DNA from 4 places in the Paenibacillus sp. BR1-192 genome. Region 3 is predicted to be linked to each of the others. Evidence: riboswitches for the same ligand, from Rfam matches in the RefSeq annotation. Region 3 holds a riboswitch; each other region holds the start of a gene.
What was found. A riboswitch is a leader RNA that binds a small molecule or an ion and turns the genes downstream of it on or off. The one in region 3 is predicted to bind thiamine pyrophosphate.
Positions count from the first base shown of each region.

Region 1 (4,212 bases), 1.8 Mb from region 3:
CCCGGTGCAGCCAAGTGATCCGCACAGGATTCCATATATTCATGCGTTCACCCCCGTATGGAGATGACCGGATGCAGCCAGCGTATCCCGCGACGCATCGGTATGATTCGCTTTGCCCGTCTCCCGTCCGTATTCCGTCCCGCTACACCAGCGCGGGGAAGGCAAACTTGACGTCAACCGCCCTTCCCGAATCTCCCAGATGTGCGTGGCCGCCCGCTGCGCGATCTCCATTTCATGGGTCACCATGAGAATGGCGGTTCCGGCGCGGCGCAGCCGTTCGCACATCTCCAGAATCGCGAACGTGTTCCGCGCATCCTGTCCGAAGGTCGGTTCATCCAGGAGCAGGACGGCCGGCTGCCTTGCCATGGCCGTGGCAACGCTCAGCCGGCGCTTCTGGCCTGTCGACAGCTGGTACGGGTGCCTGTTATCCATGCCGTCCAGCCCAAAGCGTTCCAGGCAGCGGTCGGCCCGTGCCTTCGCTTCTTCCGGCGGCATATGGTCCACCAGCAGCGAGTACATCACCTCATCGCCGATACGTTCCGTCAGAAACTGAAGCTCCGGATTCTGAAACACGAATCCGATTTGGCGCAGCTGCCGCTCTCTCTTCTTCCGCACTTTCCTGCGCTTGCCCTGGATGACCTCCTCCCCGCAGAGCACATAGGTCCCTTCGGCGCGCAGGAGCCCCATCAAACTGAGCAGCAACGAGCTTTTGCCTGCGCCGTTGGGCCCGATCACCGCAATGAAATCTCCGGGATATACCTCAGCCGAAGGAAGAGAGACGACCGGTTTCTCCCATCGCAGTCCCCGGAAATCATCTAACCGAATGACAGGCTCCCCAAGGTGGGCAAACGATGAGTCTGCCTCAGGCAAGAGACTTCCCAGCTCATCGCCTGGCGCGTCTACCGGAGCAAACAGCTCCCGTCCTGCCCGAGACTCCGCATAATCCTCCCATACGCCGGGATACCAGATGCCATACGCCTGAAGCTCGCGCGCATACTCGGCGAATATCGCTGCCGGCGGACCATCGCCCAGAATGGCGCCATCCGGGGTGAACAGCACCACGCGGTCCACGTATTGGGCCATTTCTTCAATCCGGTGCTCCACGATAATCAGCGTACGCCCTTCCGATACGGCCTTCACCGCTGACCAGATTTGCTCCCTGCCTTCCGGGTCGAGCAGGGCGGACGGCTCATCGAGGAACAGCACCTCCGGCTCCAGCAGAAGGGCCGAAGCCAGCGCAAGCCTCTGCTTCATCCCCTGCGACAGATGACTGATCGGCATATGCAGCTCCTGAAGGTCAAGCCCAACCTCATGCAGGACGGCTTGCATTCGCTCCTTCATCTCGTCGCGGGGAACGCTGAGGTTCTCCAGCACGAAGGCCAGCTCTTCATCCACGTACGGCATGCAGAACTGGGTATCCGGATCTTGGAATACATATCCCCAAGAGCGAGGCACCAGCTGGGCTTCGCATTTCATCGGCACCTCCGTGGCGCGGGGAATCATCCCGCTAAGCACCTGAAGCAGCGTGGATTTGCCGCAGCCGCTCGGACCGAGCAGCAGCACCTTTTCCCCGCGGGCAGCCGAGAAGGACAAGTCCTTAAACATCAAACGCTCCTCGCCCGGATACTTCAGGCGCAATCCCTCCACATGCACGGCCTGCTCCGTAACCGCCTCCGCGGTTGAAGACGAAACCAAGCGGGCGGCGGTTTTAGACATGACGCGGATCATCCAGTGCTTCATAATCCTTCTTGGACGCAGGGCGCAGCAGGGATGTGACGCCCGTACGGTCCAACGCTTTGGCCAGCAGCAGCATGAGCAAGCCGGCAATGACGGCGCCGCTGAGAATCCGCATGCCATACTTGGCGAGGAACATCCAGGTCTGAAGATCATCGGTATAACTGTAATAGAAGTCCATCACCATCGAGCCGACCGCCGCGCCGGCCCCGGCAATCACCACCGTCCACGCCGAGGTGCTCCGGTAACGGAACGCCGCGAATACCAATTCCGCGCCCAGCCCTTGAATGAGACCGTACAGCAGCAGCGTCAGTCCCCAGCCGCTCCCGAACAGCACTTCCACGTGGGCCGCCGCCACCTCCGCGATGATGGCCACTCCCGGCTTGCGGATCAGCAGGTAAGCGAGCGTGGCCGCTGCGAACCACATGCCGTATAACAGTTCATCCGCTTCGAAGAACAGCGGTTTCAGCAGATTGTAAACCGATCCCCAGAAATGATAAATGACGCCAAGCACCAGCGATACCAGCACCGTCACCAAAATATCGCTTAAACGCAGCCCTTTTCTAGGCTGTACCCCCAATTTTTCCTGCACTGACGTTCCCATAACAACACATTCCCCTCTCCACCGCTATTTTTGTATAAACACAACAAAAAACCGTCTGGAAAAACGCGCAGACGGAAAAATAGGCCCTATGTAGGCAGGGTCGGATATTCTCTACGCTGGCATTACCCAGTTCAGATTAACGGTCAACAGCGGATAGCAGCTGCAATCTCAGCCTGATTCACTCAAGCCCCCGTATTCCCTATTCGGTTTCATGTTAATCTTAAAATACACATTCGTTCCCCAATTAGCAAGAACCTTTTTTCAAAAATGGCTATTTATTGATTTCCGGCTCATTCTATGTCAATATCAGAGTGATTGGCTTTTCCACCAACGTTTTATTGCCGACACCTATGCACAAAGGAGAATGACATGGCTAAACAATTGCTGCGTCTGATGACCGAGCTGTCCTCCCGCAAGTGGCTGTCCCGCATCATGGGGCATTGTTCCCACAGCCGGCTGAGCCGTCATCTAATACCTGCATTTATACGAATCTACCAAATCCCGGCGCATGAAGCGGAGAAGGAGATCCACGAATACCGTTCGTTGAACGAATTCTTTTCCCGCCGGTTAAAAATAGGCCTGCGCGCCATAGACGACACCGCCGATGCCATGGTAAGCCCCGTCGATGCCACGATTTCGGCGATGTGCGCCGTCAACGCCGGCACCATCCTCAGCGTCAAGGGACAGGATTATACCCTGAGCGAGCTGCTCGCCAAGTCACCGAGAATGGAGAATTATATCAACGGTTATGCATTCGTATTGTATTTAAGCCCGACCGACTATCATCGCATACATTCCCCGGTAACCGGCATTCAAGCGGAAAGCGAGCATTTGAAGGGCCGGGTATACCCCGTGAACGATTTTGCGATGACCCATATCCGAAACGTGCTCAGCCGCAACGAGCGCCTCATTACCTATATTGCCCATGAATTCGGCGAAGTTGCGGTCGTGAAGGTCGGAGCCATGAACGTAAGCAGCATCCGTTATGCCGACGAGAGCGTGAAGAAATACGACATTGGCGACGAACTTGCGTACTTTGAATTCGGCTCTACCGTCGTGCTCTTGACGGAGAACGGCACATTTACACCCCGCGGTGACTTGGAACCGGGCTCCAAGGTGAAGATGGGAGAACTGCTCGGTTTGCTGCACCCTTCCACAGCCCGAAAAGGGTAATTCCTTTCGCCTTCCAAGCATGCGCTATAAGCTAAGTCCATGAAACATTCGACGGATGAAGGATTACCGCCTGTTCAGCAGCCGGTAAATGATCCGCTGAAACAGCCGATCCGGCAGCAGTCCCTTGATCCGCGCGGTCAGCCGCGTGCCTCGGGGCAGCGTATAGCGGAACCTCGGTTTGGTCATGGACGATATGCTTGCCACAAGACGGGCTACCTCCTGCGGATCTCCGCTTTCCCTGGCCGTCCGCTCGGAATAGTCCAGCACGCCCTTCAGCAGACCGCTGTAGGGTGATCCTTCCTTGACCGCCAGCTCCCCAAAACTCTTATTCCAGATCGGCGTGCCGTAGGCACCGGGCTGGACCAGCACGACATCGATGCCAAAGGGCATCAACTCCATGGACAGGCTCTCGCCGAACCCCTCCAACGCAAATTTGGACGCCGCATAGGGACCATAACCCGGAAAGCCGACCCTGCCGCTAATGCTGCTCATGAGAACGATTTTGGACCGTCCGGTCTTGCGCAGCAGCGGGAGCATATGCTGCGTCACCGATACGGTCCCGAAGAAATTCGTCTCCATCTGCTTTCGCCAGCCCCCCAGCGGCACTTCCTCCACCATGCCGCCCACCGCCTCGCCGGCGTTGTTCACCAGCACGTCCAAGCGGCCGAACTTCTGCTCCAGCGCCGAAGCAGCAGCCTTGA
Region 1 covers NZ_CP120718.1:6,069,945-6,074,156, forward strand. The annotation lists gene P0X86_RS27800 (energy-coupling factor transporter transmembrane component T family protein) at 1-43, opposite strand, end outside; gene P0X86_RS27805 (ABC transporter ATP-binding protein) at 40-1,716, opposite strand; gene P0X86_RS27810 (ECF transporter S component) at 1,709-2,338, opposite strand; TPP riboswitch at 2,430-2,542, opposite strand; gene asd (archaetidylserine decarboxylase) at 2,708-3,511, shown strand; gene P0X86_RS27820 (SDR family oxidoreductase) at 3,575-4,212, opposite strand, start outside.
Region 1: linked by a shared signal. The riboswitch ahead of P0X86_RS27810 (ECF transporter S component) and the one ahead of P0X86_RS02895 (ABC transporter substrate-binding protein) in region 3 are both predicted to bind thiamine pyrophosphate.

Region 2 (4,212 bases), 3.0 Mb from region 3:
CGGCTGCGAATAAGTATCTAATCTTCATGGTTCTTCCTTCTATGGCGTATGTCTGTCGAAACTCCGGCAGTCAGCAATTCCCCAACCATTCTCATTGAGATTGATTATCAATTGCGTTCTGATATGGATTATATCATTCTCATTCTCAGTCGACAAGTATAATTGAGAATCAAAATCATTTAATTTGTTCATCCAAGTATCATTTGTTCATGATTTGTTCATAATATGGAGTTTCGCAGAGATAAACTTTATATCACCGAGGCTGAGCCGCTTGGATTCGCGGTTCCCGAAATACATACGTATGTAGAAGCTGATTTAATTCTCAGTAACCGGGTATAAAAAATATAAATTAACTTTCCTTCGAAGCGTTGACAATCCCTCTAAGTTATATTAATATGCTAACATAATTATTATTTCTAACTAAACGTAAGTTAATGTGGAATGATAATTCAACGACAGCAATTCAACTCAACATGCATATTTGCTTGAATTAAAGGACATCTTTGTTATCAGGCTTATGCAAACATGATTACATCAGGAGGTTTTTTTCAATGTCTAAAGATTTTTCAGCAGCACTTAAGCATCGCCGTTCCCATTATGCCATCAGCAAAGACCCGGTCATTTCCGACGAACGCATCCAGGAGATAGTTAATGAAGCCGTTAAATATACTCCGTCTTCTTTCAACTCCCAAAGCGCACGCGTCGTTGTACTGCTTGGCGAACAGCATGACAAACTGTGGAACCTGACCGAAGGCATTCTGAAAGAGGTTGTCGGAGACGAAGAGGCTTTCAAATCCACAGCTGAAAAAATGGGTGCATTCCGCGCTGGATACGGCACTGTTCTCTTCTTCGAGGACAATAACGTAGTTGCCGACCTGCAGCAAAAGTTCGCGCTGTATGCCGACAATTTCCCGGTTTGGTCGAACCAATCCAACGGCATGCTGCAATTCGTGGTATGGACGTCCCTCGAGGCAGAAGGCCTGGGCGCATCCCTCCAGCATTACAACCCGTTGATCGACGAGAAAGTGAAGTCCGAATGGAACATTCCGGAAAACTGGAAGCTGATCGCTCAAATGCCTTTCGGCAAACCGGTTGCAGATCCGGGCGAAAAAGAATTTGCGCCGCTTGAAGATCGCGTGAAGGTATACAAGTAAGCCATAGCCGGCCTAAGCCGCCTACCCAAGCCCTGAGGATTGGAATAGGCGGCTTTTTTATGGTGCCCTGCCATTGAAAACCTGCCGGCAAAACGATACAATAACACAGGAAGCAGGCCTTCCGCCTTCTGATCTTCGGAAGTTCTTGGAGCCGGCTTGATACCAACTGCATATTTGATGTTTGGCTGTACTAGGGGTGCCATGTGCTGAGAGACGGCGGACCGCCGTTAACCCTTATCACCCGATCTAGATCATACTAGCGTGGGGAAGTGTAGCATTTATGTTTATTTCTTTGCGTAGGCATAACTGCACTTCTTCATGGGGTGCGGTTTTTTTGCGTGGACTTATACAATGGGGAGGAAAAAATTTATGAATGAGCTTGTATGCGGAACCAGCCGGATCGTGGGTTGCCGGTTCTCGGTATTTCCCATGACGGATCGGTTCGTTGAAGTGATCACGGAAGCGCTTCGTTCCGTGGATTCGGATAAGGTCTGGATCCAAACGGATGATGTAAGCACTTGTATTCGCGGCCGTGCGGAGCATGTGTTTGATGTGACGAGAGCAATATTCGCTTATGCCGCGGCTAGCGGCGTGCACACGGTGTTTAACGGTACTTATTCTATCGGCTGCCCAGGCGATACGGATGCCGATGCGTATATGAATGAGGATTCGACCCGCTTAAACCACGATATCGGGGAACGCGCCGATATCGAAACGGCCTGCCAATTCGCGCTTTACCCGATGGGTAGCGCCAATTACATGGATGTCATTTACGCAGAAGTGGATCGTGCGAAGGCAGCGGGCACATTCGGTGGAAGCGTACATTACGCCAGCCGATTGGACGGGGCGTTGTCCCGGGTGTTCGGATCACTCGAAGACGCGTTCCAACATGCGATTCAATCCGACAGCAGCCATCTGGTCATGACCGCGGTGGTTTCGGCCCACAGCCCATCCCCCAAAGCCAAAGCTTAAGGTCCTTTCCAACAGATAAAGGCCCGGCACGCGCCGGGCCTTTATCAATTGCAGGCAAGAATTTGACGGTGTTTAAACCCAAGCACTCAAGATGATTACGAGCAGGATAAAGAGAACCAATATAGTTCCTACTGAATTGCCCCATGCGCCGCCGTATGCTCCGCTCATGAAGATCCCTCCTGGATTTAAAAGAATGACGTGAGTTAATCACGTTATTATCTTATTGCTTATGGCGGGCGAGCGTCACGGCTAATGTACCCCCCTCTTTTTTATGCAGGGCTTATTTATTCCTCATAACCGACCAGCAGCCTGCCTCCGTACGGCCTGAGCGCTTCCTCCGTCACTGCAATAAGGTCCGCAGGATCGTCCTCCCGATAAATCGCCAGAAGCGCTGCCTCCAGTCGATCCCCCATAGCTGGGCTATAGCGGTTGAATAAACGAAACAGCATCTTCCCTTCACCCGTCCACTCCCGGTTTGCCCTCAGCACGAATTCGCATAGAGTCGACGCTATTTTGTGTACAGTAAACCATTTTTCGCCTTCCCTGCGGGGACTTGTCAAGTCCAGCAAAAACTCGGTCAGGATGTAGCGGTATTCGGCAATATCGCTCGACGACAAGGGCATGGGGCCGTAAATCAAATCATTCCGGGCATCCGCCCGCACCTCTTCTCCCTCAGGCAACGAACGCAGCACCGTACCTTCGGCGACCATCCGCTGCAAAGACGGATTCGCCGCCAGCACTCCCTCGTCGAAATATTCGCGATAGGAGGATAAAGACAATATGAATATTTCCGCGATCCAGCCATGCGCCTCGATCGTCTTCCTGCTGAAGTCATATCCGTCCCGTTCAATGACGATGATGTCCAGATCGGATTGTTCATTATATTCACCACTGCTCGCGCTGCCGCCAAGTACGGCAAGCAAGCAGTCGGGATAATTTCGTTGCATGACGCGTATCGCTGCCTCCGTCGGTTCCAGTCTCATGGCCGTTTTCCTCCAGTAATTCTCTCATCCGCCACAAAAAAGGGCTCAAAATATTAAATTCAACGAAAACCCCAAACGTACCTGAATCATATGGTAAATAAACGATTACCCGCATTGACGATAAGGAAGAAGGGATAGATGAGATGAATTACATTCACATGCTCTCCAGATTAGGCATGGGCAGTGCCCACCCGGGAGGATTCGAGGCAACCCTCAGAATGCTGAAGAATTATCCCATTCAACCGGGCAGCCGCATTTTGGAGGTAGGGTGCGGAACCGGCAGAACCGCCTGTCATCTTTCGGAGATGGGTTATCAAGTAACCGCCATTGACCTGAACGAAAATATGATCAAAAAAAGCCCGCGCAAGAGCCGAAGCCATGGGTATGGACGTGGAGTTCCTGCAGGCGGATGTATGCGCGCTGCCTTTTGAAGACAACCGGTTTGATCTGATCATGGCCGAGTCCGTCACCGTATTTACGGATACCTCGAAATCGCTGCCCGAATATTACCGCGTTCTGGATCGCGGAGGCGTCCTGCTGGACAGGGAACTGCTGCTGGATAAGCCGATGCCGGAGCCGAAGCTTAAGGAGCTGCTCGAATTCTTCGGCATTCCTAATCTGATGATGAGGGAAGAATGGGCGGGGTCCCTTTTGTCTTGCGGTTTTAAGCAGGCTGAATTTTTGGAGTACAACCACTTCAACGAGCAATTAAAGGAAGAGCAAACCCGTCATCTGGATGCGTTTGAGCAGCGCGATAAAGGACTCCTGTTCGATGCTGCGCTCTGGGAAACGCTGTTCAAGCATGACCGCATGATTCTGGATAATACGGATTATCTCGCTTCCGTCTTATTTCGTGCAGTGAAATAATCCGGCCTCATCTCTATGCATCAAGAGGGGATCTGCATATGGCTATGCTTCCCCTCACTCCCATCACACTCAGTTCTTTCGACCTAATTCAACACTTTTTGTCAATTCGTTATATCTAGTTTAGCCCGTCGATGCTATAATCATGGTAAATATATCCTATGTTGTTGAGGAGGACTCATTCTTATGGCATGGTTCAACAGACTCCCTATGTCTCAAAAAATCACCGCAGCCTGTTA
Region 2 covers NZ_CP120718.1:4,890,838-4,895,049, forward strand. The annotation lists gene P0X86_RS21880 (ABC transporter permease) at 1-28, opposite strand, end outside; gene P0X86_RS21885 (nitroreductase family protein) at 552-1,154, shown strand; TPP riboswitch at 1,337-1,439, shown strand; gene P0X86_RS21890 (YkoF family thiamine/hydroxymethylpyrimidine-binding protein) at 1,524-2,126, shown strand; gene P0X86_RS21895 (hypothetical protein) at 2,199-2,294, opposite strand; gene P0X86_RS21900 (nucleotidyltransferase domain-containing protein) at 2,411-3,109, opposite strand; partial or broken gene P0X86_RS21905 (class I SAM-dependent methyltransferase) at 3,379-3,976, shown strand; gene P0X86_RS21910 (methyl-accepting chemotaxis protein) at 4,160-4,212, shown strand, end outside.
Region 2: linked by a shared signal. The riboswitch ahead of P0X86_RS21890 (YkoF family thiamine/hydroxymethylpyrimidine-binding protein) and the one ahead of P0X86_RS02895 (ABC transporter substrate-binding protein) in region 3 are both predicted to bind thiamine pyrophosphate.

Region 3 (4,212 bases):
AAATATACGGCTCTATATCGAATACCGATACCGCGGCCTGCCATACCGTCAAAAAGAAAAGGACCGCCGCAGCGGGCGGCCAAACGGTGCTCCACCAGCCTTTTCTCATGGACGGTATTTCTCAGTCAGCTTATCCATGCTGATGCCGCCCGGATGGTGCGCGATTTTGACCTGGGATATGACGCTGGGACTTCCCGCTTTCACCAGCGCCTCATGCATGCGCTCAACGATTTTCAGCAGCTCGGAAAGCTCTCCTTCCAAGGTGGTTTCGAGCGCATGGACCTCGTATTTCACGCCCGACTCCTGAATGACCCGAATCGCTTCATCCACATAAGGAATGCTGTCGCCTCCATCCGGCGTTCTGGGTATCACTTGTATGCTCAAGAGGGTGTTTGCCATCTAAACTCATCCTTTCATGCAAGCTATATTGTAATGGAAGAGAGGCAGCCTGCCGGACAGGCCGTCTCTCTTCCAAATTAAATGCATCCTATGGTTTCTCCGGTAAAAATTCATTGGTGAAGGCGCTGTCCGCATCAAGCTCCTTCTCGAGTAGCTTGCGTTCAAACATCCAGTCTGCATACCCCGACCATACTTCGGCTTTCTGCTCGCCCCAGCGGGCAGCATCATCCTGATAGCGGGGACTCAGCCATTTCTGGCTGGCAAGAACCAGCTCGGCATCCAGCTCGGGAACGGCCTTCGTCAGCAGGGCAGCCGCATCCTCAGGATGTTGAATCGCATAGTCGTATCCTTTTGAGGTCGCCCGCATGAATGCTTTGACAAGCTCCGGGTCCTCCTGGATCAGCTTCTCGTTCGTTACGATCACCGGCGTGTAATAGTCAAGCTGCTCGGAGTAGTCCTTCACATAGATCATGTCAAGCGGCTCGTTCCGGAGCTCGGCTTCGATACCGGTCCAGGCATAGAAGATCCAGGCAAAATCAATATCGCGTTTGACGGCCGTAAAATAATCGGCATCGCCCATGTTAACCATATTTACTTTGCTGACATCGGCACCGTCGATCTCCATGATGGATTTCATGACGGCTTCCTCAACAGGCGAGCCCCAGCCGCCGTAGGATTTCCCTTCAAAATCGCCAGCCTTGACGATCCCCTTGTCCTTGGGGGCGGCAAAGCCGGATGTATTATGCTGAATAATCGCCGCAATGGAGACAAGCGGCAGGCCTTGGGTTCTGGCAAGCGTGACGCCTTCCTGGTAGCTGATGCCAAACGGCACCTTGCCGGATGCGACCAGCGTATCCGTTCCGCCGGCCCCCGGCTGGACGATCTGGACGTTAAGCCCTTCTTCCTCATAATACCCGAGCTCCTTGGCTGCATACAGTCCGGTGTGGTTTGTGTTGGCCGACCAATCGAGCATCAGCTGTACGTCGCGGAGCTTTTCGGCCGCCTGGCCGTCTGCGCCTTCGGTACCTGTATTTTCGTTCTGTCCGCCTGTACCGCATCCCGCCGCAACCATCAGCAGGGCGCAAGCGAGAAGCAGCGCCATCCATTTTCCCTTCTTCATTTTGTCTTCTCTCCTTTGAATTCTCTTTCTCTTTCTATGACCTCGTTAACTCCACAAAAAAAGCGCCCTGAATGATATCAGGACGCATGACGGCGTAAGTGTATACCACGGCAAATCATAGCTGCCGCAAACATGGACTTCCTACGCTGGCATTACCCAGATCAGGTGTAAGGGTCAGTATCATCGGATACACTCTCAGCCGGCCAATTTCCAGCTCCCCCGGGATTTATGAAGTTTCGGACGTTACATCCGTTATTATAGTCCTAACGCAAAGACCTGTCTAGTTCGGAAGGGGATGCGAACGAGGCAGGTCTTCGTATTGGACATGGCTTGTGCGGTTGGAAGAATGAACCCCGTTAACCATTCACGGGATGAAGCATTTTGATAGGATCCTGTTCGCCAGCGGTTAGCGCTGGAAGAACTCAATCCATTCTCCTTCGGGACCGTGGACGAAGAAATAGCGGTACCCGTTCGGAAGCGTTACGATTTCCTCGTCAAGATGAGGTACGGCCAGTCCCTGTACGCGCACATATTCCGCTTCGATGTTATCGGTGCTGACGGCGAAATGATGGACGGTGCCTTCTGCGGGAAGCGTGTCGCTGTAACCCTGGATAAGCTCGACTTCCGTTTCGTCGCTGCCGTTAAATCCGAGGAATGCCAGCTGGATGACGCCATTGGTATGGGTAAGGCGATCTTTCAGTTCAAGTCCGACGACGGTTGTGTAAAAAGCAATCGTGGCTTCAAGGTCCCGGACGACAATGCCGACATGATCCAATCGTTTCTGTGACAAGGCTAAACACCCTTTCCGATTCATATGAGATATGACTGAAATGTTATCATATAATTCCTATACGTCAAGTGGGTCTTGAGGACGGAAAGCTTTTGGAGCGCGATGGTTTAATAGAGTAGAATCGATGGTCTTTCTTTCATTTCCTCATCTTTACTTTTAGGTGGGTAAAAAGTATCATGAGAACTATAACTATTAATTCAAAAGACCTAACAAACAAGCATTGACAAGAAAGCTTGCCTTTTGGCCGAGGAGGAATGCTTATGAGTCCAACTCCAGCAGATCATCTGTGGATTCGACTCGCCATCATATATGCATTCATTCAGATAATGACCGTTCTGTGGATGCCTGATGCTTTATTGCTTCAGCGTGTTCTAGTCATTATGGCTTCCGCTGCCGCTTCCGTCTATTTACTACGGATCAGTCGGCATTACGAGCCGCATCTTCGAAGGTTTTGGCTTATCGCAAGTGCCGGGCTGATGGCGGATGCCTCGGCTCGAATCATCGATGCTTGTTATTTTTGGCTGGGGAAAGAGAGCGCTTCCCGTACAATTTTGACTCAATTATTCTGGGGATTCGAAATCATCCTGTTTGCAGGTGCCCTCATTTATTTGTTCCGGCACGTACAAGGTTCGTTTCGGGGAGTGCGGTTTATGCTGGATATCGTGATCGTTGGCATAACGGTCATGACGGTAGGCTGGGAATATTTCATCAAGCCCGAGCTTAACGGTTTGGCGAATGAAGCCTTATGGGGAAAGCTGTGGGTGGACATGCTGTACCCGCTGTGCGCAACGGTGCTTATTTTCTTCACCTTGGTGTTGTATTTTAACACAGGACAGTTAAGGAAACGGGCAGTCTTCCTGATATGCCTCGGCGGGAGCATGTACATTGCCGCCGATGTTCTGCATATGTATCTCGTCGATTATAAGGGTGTTGAAGTTCGTTCATACCTGTACCCACTGTATACGTTATCGGTATTCATCATTGGTTTGGCAGGAGGGCGGTCAGCTCCCGATGCCCGAAATCAATCGTTGGATGAGAGGGAGCCCCGTTCGTTCGGAAATCTGATCGTAAGATATCTGCTTCCCTACAGCGTGCTTGGCGGGATGTTTGTCCTTATGGTGCAGCGGTTCGGAGGGTGGAACGGGCTTTTTACCGGCTTATCCCTGTGCGTCATCCTGATTCTGATCAGGCAGATCCTGATCCAGTTCGAGAATGACCGCTTGTTTGACCGGCTGCATCAAAGCCTGATGCAGAGCGAGACCTTGGCGCATCGCGACGATCTTACGGGACTCTATAACCGCCGCTACTTTAACGCGAGGCTGTCGAGCTCGCTGCAGGAGGCGGACCGTGCGGGTTCCCGCGTAGGGCTTCTATATATGGATATGAACCGTTTTAAACGAGTGAATGACCGCTACGGCCATCGTGCCGGCGATTTGCTGATTCGCAAGGTCGCGACCCGTCTTCAAACCCTTGAATCCAAAGGCGTTCTGGTTTCCCGTTTAGGAGGGGACGAATTTACGGTAGTGATTCATCCGGCCGGCGAGGATCAGGAACTGATCTGGATGGCGGAAGAGATCTGGACGATGCTGAGCGAGCCGTATGAGCTGGAAGGGCATGAGGTCCGAACCACGCCGAGCATCGGCATCGCGGTCTATCCGGATCATGCCAGGAACGACCAAGAGCTGATCGGTCGCGCGGATGCAGCGATGTATGCGGCCAAAGAGCGAAACGCCCGCTGGCATTTCGATGTGGAACGAACGATGCTGCTGCAGCTGTTGGATCAAAAAGTCGAATAGACAAAAGATTCGGATATCGACAATGTGTTGTTAAGAGCAATATAAGTCGATTATTGTAGAATTTAGCGCAATCATTGCACGAATCTTGCGCATTTCTCGCAAAATAG
Region 3 covers NZ_CP120718.1:660,829-665,040, forward strand. The annotation lists gene P0X86_RS02885 (ABC transporter permease) at 1-109, opposite strand, end outside; gene P0X86_RS02890 (MTH1187 family thiamine-binding protein) at 106-399, opposite strand; gene P0X86_RS02895 (ABC transporter substrate-binding protein) at 488-1,519, opposite strand; TPP riboswitch at 1,641-1,750, opposite strand; gene P0X86_RS02900 (VOC family protein) at 1,926-2,309, opposite strand; gene P0X86_RS02905 (GGDEF domain-containing protein) at 2,570-4,105, shown strand.

Region 4 (4,212 bases), 790 kb from region 3:
AGGAACAAGCGGATAAAGGAGGCACTCCGAAAGATCTGGGATCTTTTGGGATGCCTCCTTTTTTAACATCGCGCGTCGCCAGCATCGCAACGTCGAAGTACCGCCGGTATGCAGTTGTATGTCACATCGCTCGCCAGTACAGCCTAACCAACTCCGGGCATCATGCCGCTAACCATGACCTGTTAACGGACACAGGGTCCCTTATTTCCCTGATTAACCCCCGATTCTCAGATCAAACGGACACAGGATCCCTTATTTCCGCAATAGACTGTCCTTTTGCCATCATATTCTATGAATAACGTATCTGGTGTCCGTTAGCCATCAAAAATTACGCCTTTTCAGCTAAATAACGTATCCTCAGTCCGCTTGTCCTCGGGCGGTCACACCAAGACCAGTAGTCGCACCAAGACCAGTAGTCGCACAAGACCAGTAGTAGCACCAAGACCAGCTGTAGCATTTAGACACGAGAGGCAGCACCAGGCTAGTAATCGCACCAAGATGAGCAGTAGCACCAAGACGAAAAAATAGCAACAAAACCAGTAGTCGCACCTAGACCACCAGTTAACGGACACCAGATCCCTTATTTCCCTGATTAACCCTCGATTCTTAGATCAAACGGACACAGGATCCCTTATTACCGCAATAGACTGTCCTTTTGCCATCATATTCTATGAATAACGTATCTGGTGTCCGTTAGCCATCAAAAATTACGCCTATTCAGCTAAATAACGTATCCTCAGTCCGCTAGTCCTCGAGCGGTCGCACCAAGACCAGTAGTAGCACCAAGACCAGTAGTAGCATCAATACCGTAGTCGTACCAAGAACAGTAGTCGCACAAGACCAGTAGTCGCACCAAGACCAGTAGTCACACCAAGACCAGTAGTAGTACCAGGACCAGTAGTAGCACCAACTATATACCGGATTCTACCTCTAACCCAAAGCTACTCTAAGTTATGGTGTTCTAAGTTGTTTTGGTCAGCAGCCATCCATGCACACCCCTGGGACACCGAATCCACCCATGTCCTCCCTGTAATAACGCTCGCTTCACGGTAACTTTTTACGACATCTTCACCACGATCTCCGCCCCTGCAACATAGGTCATCGCTTGGATGTATTCCGGGTCTTGGGCACGCTGTTCCATTTCCATCGGAGTGAGGTCCTCCATTCGTGTCTGTACCCACCATAAGTTGCCGAACGGGTCCCGTACCCGTCCCACCCGATCGCCGAAGAACAAGGTCGTTGGCTCCGTCACCGAGACCGCACCTGCGGCCAGCGCTTGCCGATACACGTCATCGCAATCCTCAACATACAAACGGAGGTATGCCGGGCTATCCGGCCATTCCGGCTTTGCGTCAAACATCATGACGACGGCATCCCCGATTCGCACCTCGGCATGGCCGATGACACCATCGCCAACATAGACGCGGGCTAACTCTTCGGCTCGAAAAGCCTGCTTGAGGAAATCGATCAGCGCTGCGGAGTTTCTTGAGATGATCCACGGCGTCACGGAGGTGTAGCCATCCGGAATGGGTTTAACCGTTTTCAATCGGTACGTCATAAATACGCTCGCTCCTTTAAATTTCATTTATTTGAATTGTGCTTATGCACTCATTATGCGGGGGCATATATGACAGCTGAGCGTCAGTGTTTCCGGAATGAGTTTGGGGTAGCCTGCGTTTTTATCTTGCGAAAAGACAGCCGCCACCGTACATCGTCACAATCACGCGGTCGGAGGAAGGTTCGAGCTTGAGGTTCCGTCCACAAACTGTTAACGTTTGACACTACCCTCAAACCTATGTACAGTATTAGACAAAAGAATAGGAAGTCCACTAGGGGAGCCGTTGGCGGCTGAGACAAGAGCGTATCTTGGACCCTTTGAACCTGATCTAGTTCGTACTAGCGTAGGAAAGTGGAGCCTTCGAATATGAGGTCTCGGTGCGTTTTTTTGGCGCACCCGGGCTTGTTGACGAAGCCGCTCCAGTTTTCGGGGCGGCTTTTTAGCGTTGTCTGAAAAGTCGTGTCTTACGGACTTCCTGCTCTTCAATATGTTGGAGGTGGGGACAAACATGAGTTTCACGCAAGAGCTCCGTCAGCAGGCGGGAGGCATTTTTCAAGCAATCTTCGATCATCCCTTCGTAAAAGGCATTGCCGAGGGGAATCTGGAGCGGGAGCAGTTGATTCACTATGTGAAGCAGGATTTTGAGTATTTGAATGCCTACATGCGGATATACGGAATAGCCATTTCCAAATCGACCAGCCGGGAAGAGATTGCGGCCTTTAACGAACAGATTTCATTCATCCTGCACAGCGAGGTGCACCCGCATCAGAATTTTTGCGCAGCTGCCGGGGTGACCTATGAGGAGCTTCAAGGATATCCGCTGGCTCCGTCCGCGCATCATTACATCCGTCATATGCTGACGGTGGCGCACGAGGGTAGTTTGGGGGAGATTATGGCCGTGCTGCTGCCGTGCCCATGGACGTACCTGGAGATTGGCCGCAAGCTGTTGAATGAGGTGAAGCCGGATGCCTCCCATCCGTTTTACGACTGGATTTCTTTCTACGGAAACCGGGGGGAAGACGCGACAGCCAAATTCCGCGACCGTCTCGATGCATGGGCGGATCGTGCGACGGCAGCCGAGCGGGAACGGATGAGGGAGCATTTCATGCTGAGCTGCCAGCTGGAGTATCTGTTCTGGGACATGGCTTATAAGCAGGAGGAATGGCCGGTGCAGTTGGAGGCTGCCGTGCTGTAAAGAGCGATGTTCGCAAGCACATGGAATTCCATTATAGCGAAGAGAGGCTGATATAAATGCATTCATGGGAAAAAGAGGTTTCGGCGCTTTTAACGAAGGTACAGCAGACGAGCCCCCTCGTTCACAATATGACGAACGTGGTGGTTACGAATTTTACGGCTAACGGCTTGTACGCGCTGGGCGCGTCGCCGGTGATGGCTTACGCGCCGGAGGAAGTGGCGGATATGGCCGCCATCGCGGGCGCGCTCGTATTGAACATCGGTACGCTGAACCGCGAGCTGGTGGATGCGATGATTATCGCCGGGCAATCGGCGAATGCCCATGGCGTGCCGGTGCTGCTGGACCCGGTCGGCGCGGGAGCGACCCGTTTTCGGACGGAGTCGGCGCTGCGGATCCTAAGCGAGGTGAAGGTTTCGCTCGTGCGCGGAAATGCGGCTGAAGTCGCTCACCTTATCGGGGAGATCCGCGAGATCAAGGGCGTAGACGCAGGCAATAGCGCAGGCAGCAATCATGCCGAGCTGGCCGTGCGGTCGGCGCGCGAGTTAGGCACGATCGTGGCCATTACCGGTGAAGAGGACGTGATTACCGATGGAACGGAAGTGCGCATCATTACCGGAGGGGATGCTCTGCTTACGAAGGTGACCGGCGCAGGCTGCCTGCTGACCTCGGTGCTGGGTGCCTTTGCCGCGGTGGAAGCAAACCTGCTGCTTGCAGGTACGGCGGGTCTGGCCTTCTATGGGGCCGCGGCGGCGAAAGCTGCTGAGCGAACGGCAGATCTGGGACCGGGAAGCTTCCAGATAACTTTCCTGGACGAGCTGGCGAAGCTTCATCCAGGATCGCTGGAAGGGTATGCCGCTGTGCTGGAAGCGGGAGCGGCGGCTGCCGGAGGCACGCGATGAGCGAGGCTCGCATACCCCGTGCCCTGACGATTGCCGGGTCTGACAGCGGTGGCGGCGCCGGCATTCAGGCCGATCTAAAAACCTTCCAGGAACTCGGCGTGTACGGCATGTCGGCGATTACCGCGATCACGGTGCAGAATACTTTGGGGGTTCACGGCGTATATCCGCTGCCGCCCGAAGCAACTGCGGAGCAGATTGAAGCGGTTGGATCGGACCTCGGGATAGATGCATTGAAGACGGGCATGCTGTTCAACGCCGAGATCATTCGGCTGGTTGCTGACCGGATTCGGGCATTCGGCTGGGGGAAGGTCGTTGTCGATCCCGTGATGATCGCCAAGGGCGGAGCGGAGCTGCTGCAGGGCGAAGCGGTGCAGGCTTTAAGAGAAGATTTGCTGCCGCTGGCGTTGATCGTCACCCCCAATATACCGGAGGCCGAAGTATTGGCGGGGATGCGTATCCGCACGATGAACGATCGCAAAGAAGCGGCGAGGCGTATTCATGATCTGGGGCCCAGGATCGTTGTGATCAAAGGCGGTCATGACGAGGGAATGCTTGGAAGC
Region 4 covers NZ_CP120718.1:1,451,797-1,456,008, forward strand. The annotation lists gene P0X86_RS06210 (VOC family protein) at 1,058-1,558, opposite strand; TPP riboswitch at 1,822-1,925, shown strand; gene tenA (thiaminase II) at 2,067-2,753, shown strand; gene thiM (hydroxyethylthiazole kinase) at 2,810-3,652, shown strand; gene thiD (bifunctional hydroxymethylpyrimidine kinase/phosphomethylpyrimidine kinase) at 3,649-4,212, shown strand, end outside.
Region 4: linked by a shared signal. The riboswitch ahead of tenA (thiaminase II) and the one ahead of P0X86_RS02895 (ABC transporter substrate-binding protein) in region 3 are both predicted to bind thiamine pyrophosphate.